3 regions of the Planococcus beijingensis genome follow, and region 1 is predicted to be linked to each of the others. Evidence: riboswitches for the same ligand, from Rfam matches in the RefSeq annotation. Region 1 holds a riboswitch; each other region holds the start of a gene.
What was found. A riboswitch is a leader RNA that binds a small molecule or an ion and turns the genes downstream of it on or off. The one in region 1 is predicted to bind S-adenosylmethionine.

Region 1 (2,267 bases):
CCCACGGCAATCGCTGCCTCAATGACGCCTTTATCGATTTCACGCAGTGAGTTTTCCACAATACGTGCGAAAAACGGAATCGCCGCAACCGATAGGGACACACTCGCCGCAATCGGGCCAATGGTTGTTCCTGTAATAAGTTTCGTCAGCGGGATAAGTGCCACCAACAAAATGATAAACGGAATAGAACGCACAATATTGACGATAAAACCAATCACAGCATTGACCGGCCGGTTTTCAAGAAATAAGCCGCGGTCTGTAATGAACAGCAAAATTCCCAAAGGAAGGCCGACAATCAAAGCCACTGCCAAGGAAATCCCGATCATTGTCAGTGTCTGAAAAAAAGCAGTCTGTATTTCGGGCCATAATTCAATAATTCGTCCCCATTCAACGCCCATTCGGAATCACCTCCACAATTGCCGATCTGCTTTCCATATACTTCAATGCATCCATGACGTCAGAAGAAGTCCCTTTCAACTCCATGATAAAAACGCCAAGCGGCCTTTCCTGAATATACTCAATCGCTCCATGCAAAAAGTTTCCTTTGACCGGATAATTCTGCAGCATATCGGAAATTACGCCTTCTCCGGCCACTCCCCCTTTGAACAACACTTTCACTACTGTACCCGTAAATTCACTCAACAAGTGTTCCGGAACATTGAAAGAGACAACGCTGGAGATGAATTCCTTGGTCAATTCCTTTTGAGGATCTGCAAAAATGTCGTAGACCTGACCTTCTTCAATGACACGGCCACCTTGCATGACGGCCATGCGGTCACAGATTTCCTTGACGACATTCATTTCATGCGTAATCAGTACAATTGTGATGTTCAATTTAAGATTGATGTCTTTCAATAAACGCAAAATGGACAATGTGGTATTCGGATCCAGTGCCGATGTTGCTTCATCACATAACAAAACGGCCGGATTGTTGGCTAATGCCCGTGCGATGCCGACACGCTGTTTCTGTCCACCGCTCAATTGAGCTGGATAAACATCGCGTTTATCTGATAAACCGACCATTTCCAACAATTCTTCCACGCGGCCTTTCAGATTTTTAGATGGAGTGCCTGCAGCCCGAAGCGCAAAAGCGATATTTTCGTACACCGTCTTTTGGCTGATCAGGTAGAAATGCTGAAAAATCATGCCGATTTTCAAACGGGCTTTTCTCAATTTTTCACTGTTTAGTTTGGTCAAATCATTGCCATCTACTGTGACGCTGCCGGAAGTCGGCCGTTCAAGCAAGTTGATGCAACGGATCAGCGAACTTTTGCCGGCACCTGAATAGCCGACGATGCCGAAAATTTCACCTTTTCCGATTTCCAATGAAACATTATCCACTCCAGTGACGGTGCCATGCTTAGTTGTGTAAGTTTTCGTCAATTTCTCAATCTGTATCATAGCTTCCTCCCGCCAATAAAAAGATGCCTCTTTCATCAAGAAAGAAGCATCGAAAAATTTAGTTTCTCGACTTATCTTTCGGAACATTGGATTCCGTTGGATTTGGCACCTTCCCAATCGGGGGTTGCCGGACGTCACAGGGCCTGTCCCTCAGTCTCTCTTGATAAGTTTAAGTTATTTAATTGAATTTTATGTTACAGGCATCCCCAGCGAGTGTCAATCTACTTTTTGAATTTTTCGTACAATTGCTCACGGCGATCGGCGAATACCGGAATGCGCTTCCGGACTTCCTCTACTTCATCCAAATCGATTTCTGCATAACCAATGCCTTCCTCTTTCTTCATATCCAAACGAACTTCTCCCCAGGGGGCGATCACCATCGTGCTGCCGCCGAATTCATTGTTTGGATCACTGCCGATACGGTTCGAGGCGACAATAAAAATTTGGTTTTCGATGGCGCGTGCCTGCAACAAGATGCGCCAATGATCAATCCGCGCTTCGGGCCATTCCGCTGATACAAATACAAGTTTTGCACCGTTCAGCGCCTGGGCACGGATCCATTCAGGAAAACGGATATCGTAACAAATGACGCCTCCGTATGTCTGATTATCCAATTCGAATGTGCCAAGTGTATCGCCTTCTTCAAGATGGATATGTTCATCCATTAAACAAAAACGATGGGCTTTATCGTATTCCGAAACCAGCCCGCCGTCTTTGTCGACAACGTACATCGTATTATAGAATCCTCCGTTTTTTTCAGTCGAAACAGAGCCACCCACAATATTGACTTTATGCTCTTTCGCAAAACTTTTGAGCAATTCCACTGTCCGGTTTGTGCTGTCTGCCAATGTATCCAGTTCGGTCAA
Region 2 (2,267 bases), 100 kb from region 1:
CCTCATTTGCAGGCAAAAAGCCGTATTGTTCGAGGATAGTCTGCCCTTTGGGACCCGTTACAAAATCCAGAAAAGCCACAGCGGCCTGCTGTTTTTCTGAATCCGCGACGACAGCTCCCGGATAGACGACAGGATTTTCCTGCCCCGGCACTTCGAGTGCCCCTTTTATTTCCTGGGAAATAACCGCATCCGAGGAATAGACGATGCCAAGTCCGGCATTTCCGCTTTCGATATACGTCACCACTTGCCGTGCATCTTTTGCGTAGATAAGGCGCCCTTCAAGCGGCTGCCATAACCCTTGGCTGTCCAGCGCCTGCTTTGTGAAATTTCCAACCGGTACGCTGTCCGGCTCTCCGACCGCAATGGTTTCTTCTGCATTCATCACTATTTCTGTAAAATCTGCAGTTTCCGGAAACTTCTCCAATGACGCAAGTACCAGGCGATTTTCAGCAAAAGGCACCACAGTTTCGGCTTTCACCAGTTGCTCGGATTCCAGCTGCTCCATATCCTTTTCACTGGCTGATAAAAATAAATCTGCCGGTGCGCCTTGTTCAATTTGGCTTCGCAGCTTGCTCGATGATCCATAATTGAATGACAGCTCGATATCCGGCTCCACTTGATGAAATTCCTCTTCCATTTTTTTCATGACTTCTGTCAGGCTTGAAGCTGTTGAAACAAGCAGCACATCGCCGTTTTCTGCTGTTGTGTTGGTGCAGCCGCTCAACAGTACGGCCATTCCTATAATGCCGATCATTTTTTTCATTTTGCAGGACTCCTTATAAACAGAAAGTGACGCTTGCTATGCACGTGATTCTCCACGTACTATCAGTATAACGCCAGCCGGAGAGAAGCTGAATTATTTTCCGAATAATCTTGCAGGAAATAAGCGGTTTCGGTAAAATAAGTCATACCAGAAATTAAATACGCTTTATCCTTATCAAGAGAGGCAGAGGGAATGGCCCGATGACGCCCGGCAACCGCCAGTTCACAAACTGGAATGGTGCCAAATCCAACAGAACCACGATGTTCTGAAAGATGAGGAAGAGAATTTCACCAGCAGACCCAACTCTTCCCTTTTTCAGTGGAAGAGTTTTATTTATTTTAAGGAGTGATCACATGAAGCTGAGCAAAGCCGAACGAATCAAACGTACGCGGGTCCCTGTAGTGGATCCTTCCCTGGTTGAACGCCTCCCGCCTGGACAGGTGTTGACCGAGCGCTTTCCTGTCCTGCACGAAGGCGAGGTGCCGGTTTACGATATGGCCACTTGGACATTGAAAATCTTTGGCCAGGTTGATAAGGAAATCACGCTGCATTACGAGGATCTGCTGAAATTGCCGCAAACGACAATAACACGCGACATTCACTGCGTGACACGCTGGTCCCGCTTCGACAATACCTTTACCGGCGTCCGTTTTATTGACCTGATAAAAGAATTGGGTGTAACGCCGAAAAGCGGCTATGTGATGCTTCACGGCGACTACGATTACACCACCAATCTTGCATTATCCGATTTGGACCGGGAAGACGTGCTGCTTGCCCATTCACTTGACGGCGAACCGTTGACCGCCAAGCATGGTTACCCGCTGCGTTTTATCGTACCCCATCTGTATTTCTGGAAAAGTGTCAAATGGGTCCGAGGCATCGAATTCATCGATGAAAACCAGCCGGGCTTTTGGGAGCAGAACGGTTTCCACATGAACGGCGACCCGTTTCAGGAAGAGCGCTTTTCCGGCGAAGACTTGGAAATTCCTGAAGACGAATGGGAGAAGAAAGATTTTGACTGACTCCGTCCAGTCTTATGATTCCAGGATAATTGAACTGTCACTTTAAGAGATAACTTGCATCAATTTAGAACTTTATATTTCGTATTATTTCAAAGAACCCATCAATCCTTCATGTGAAGGTTGATGGGTTCTTTAAATCATATATAGAATGAATGGCAGCTTCCGATAAACCTCTCATATGTAAACAAATTCAATGAAAGAATAACTTCTCTTCTAAGAAGAGAAATTACGGAATAATCACCATGGAAATCGTCCGATCCTTTCCTTCTTTATCATCTTTTCTATTATAGTACTTTTCCATTAACGTACTTAACTCCGACTGAAAATCTTCGAATGAATCATCTGTTAAGTTCAATTTCACTAAAGAAAATGTCGCTTGATCCTGAGTATCTTCTGTAACTCTGTTCTCATGATAGTCTTTATAGTTCTGAAGAATATACATAAAAAAATAAGTTACAAATTTTATTTTATCGCCGTAAGTG
Region 3 (2,267 bases), on a different contig from region 1:
GATGCCTGCCATAGCCGTATAGCCGACCAATGCGATGGCTGTTACCGTAATTCCGGAAATCAATGCCGGTTTCGATTCAGGCAGTAGCACTTTCCAAATGATTGTGCCGGTCGTCGCGCCCATAGAGCGAGCTGCTTCGATGACTCCTTTGTCGATTTCCTTTAATGCAATCAACACCATGCGTGCATAAAATGGAGCTGAGCCGATGATCAATGCGGGCAAAGCTGCGTTTGGCCCCCGAATGGAACCCATCAGGAATAACGTAAAAGGAATCAATAAAATAATCAAAATGATAAATGGAATGGAACGGAATATATTCACGAATGCACCTGTCAGCCAATTGACCACTTTATTGGCCCATAATTGTTTAGGAGCTGTCAAAAATAACAGGATTCCAAGAGCCAAACCGATGATGAATGTAAACAACGTTGATAAAGCTGTCATATAAAGAGTTTCAAGTGTGGCTTCCCACATACTGTCCCAATCTACATTGGGGAATAACGAATCAATCATTATGCATTACCTCCGTTTGAACATCTTCAGAGTGGAGAAATGCCAAAGCTTCTTCCATTTCACCAGGAGAGCCTTTCAACTGAAGAATCAATGTTCCATAAGCTCCACGTTGCGTATGCGAAATATTGCCTTGAACGATATTGACTTCCACCGAATGGCTGCGAATCAGTTTTGTCAGAATTGGCTGTTCGGTTTGTTCTCCGACAAAAACCAATTTCACCAGTTCGCCTGTCGGATACAACTCACGAAGGTTTTTGATGGTTTCCTGTGAATCTCCACTATCAGTGACCTGGGCCACGAAGCGTTTGGTGATTTCTTCTTTTGGTGATTGGAAAACATTCAGAACATCTCCGAGCTCCACGACACGCCCGCCTTCCATTACAGCAACACGATGACAGATTTTTCGGATGACGTGCATTTCATGAGTGATCAATACGATGGTCAAGCCTAATCGCTTGTTGATATCGACCAATAAATCAAGGATTGCGTCTGTTGTTTCCGGATCAAGCGCAGAAGTTGCTTCATCGCATAATAGGACTTCCGGATCGTTCGCCAGCGCACGGGCAATACCGACACGCTGCTTCTGTCCGCCAGACAGTTCCGATGGATAAGCATTTTCGCGGCCCGATAATCCAACCAGCTCAATCAGTTCCTGAACCCGTTTTCCACGCTGCGCTTTTGAGACTCCCGCAATTTCCAAAGGGAATTCGATGTTCTCTTTAACCGTCCTCGACCATAATAAGTTGAAATGCTGGAAAATCATACTGACTTTCTGGCGCGCTTTCCGCAATTCTCCGCCTTTAATGGAAGTAATTACCTTACCGTTGATTTCCACAGTGCCGGAAGTCGGTTTTTCCAATCCATTCAATAAGCGGATTAATGTACTTTTACCGGCTCCACTATATCCGATAATCCCAAATATTTCTCCATCAGCAATAGATAAATCAACTTGGTCGACAGCCGTAAGAACCGCCTTGCCTGTATCAAATTTTTTCGTCACTTTCTTTAACTCGATCATTCGTTGAACACCCCTGAATCCTAAAAATAAAAAACCCTTCCGCGCATAACTGAGCAGAAGGGCAAACGTATATTATACGGAAACCAATCTCTCATCTTCCAAAGCTTTCGCTTCGTGTGATTTGGCACCATTTCATTTTCATGACGGTTGCCGGGCTTCATAGGGCACTTCCCTCCACCACTCTTAATAAGAGTTCGATATGAAATTAGTAAAACAGAATAGATTTTAATTGGTGGTAAATCTTACGCTTCTCCTATTTCAAATAGATTCCCGCGCTTTTCTTACCAGAAATTCAATTTACCATGACCGGCTATATTCGTCAACAGTTTTCAACTTGCCATATAAATAAGGAACCGACTGGAAAGCGTAAATCTTCTCCTTAAGTTTGCCATTCTCTGTAATCAGCAGGCAAGGAACACTTTCCACTTCATACATTCCTGCAATTTCCTGTACATAGTTCAAGTTCGCTTTGCCAATCGGAAGATCCGGCAATAGTTCTGTGACAACCGACAGCATTTTGGAAGCTACCTGACAAGTCCCGCACATCGGTGTGTATAAGTAATACGCGGTAGTGCGATTGGTATTCTTTTCTTTGATCCATTCTTTATGAGTCCATTCCTGCATCGTCTTCATCCCTCTGTTAATAGCTTATTGACCTGGACATTCGCTGAGATGAGCACATCCATCAGGATCCGGAGCGGCGTTGCTGCGACTTCCTTGTAGCTTCGGTTCACAT

Region 2: linked by a shared signal. The riboswitch ahead of IRE19_RS09100 (sulfite oxidase-like oxidoreductase) and the one ahead of IRE19_RS08605 (methionine ABC transporter ATP-binding protein) in region 1 are both predicted to bind S-adenosylmethionine.
Region 3: linked by a shared signal. The riboswitch ahead of IRE19_RS14950 (methionine ABC transporter ATP-binding protein) and the one ahead of IRE19_RS08605 (methionine ABC transporter ATP-binding protein) in region 1 are both predicted to bind S-adenosylmethionine.

What each region holds. Positions count from the first base shown of each region.
Region 1 covers NZ_JADHDZ010000003.1:1,231-3,497, forward strand. Annotated here, with positions in the region: gene IRE19_RS08600 (methionine ABC transporter permease) at 1-398, opposite strand, end outside; gene IRE19_RS08605 (methionine ABC transporter ATP-binding protein) at 388-1,401, opposite strand; SAM riboswitch class I at 1,470-1,571, opposite strand; gene IRE19_RS08610 (carbon-nitrogen family hydrolase) at 1,623-2,267, opposite strand, start outside.
Region 2 covers NZ_JADHDZ010000003.1:103,795-106,061, forward strand. Annotated here, with positions in the region: gene modA (molybdate ABC transporter substrate-binding protein) at 1-763, opposite strand, end outside; SAM riboswitch class I at 932-1,042, shown strand; gene IRE19_RS09100 (sulfite oxidase-like oxidoreductase) at 1,123-1,785, shown strand; gene IRE19_RS09105 (helix-turn-helix domain-containing protein) at 2,012-2,267, opposite strand, start outside.
Region 3 covers NZ_JADHDZ010000006.1:138,448-140,714, reverse strand. Annotated here, with positions in the region: gene IRE19_RS14955 (methionine ABC transporter permease) at 1-513, opposite strand, end outside; gene IRE19_RS14950 (methionine ABC transporter ATP-binding protein) at 506-1,531, opposite strand; SAM riboswitch class I at 1,620-1,724, opposite strand; gene IRE19_RS14945 (thioredoxin family protein) at 1,829-2,155, opposite strand; gene IRE19_RS14940 (ribonuclease M5) at 2,161-2,267, opposite strand, start outside.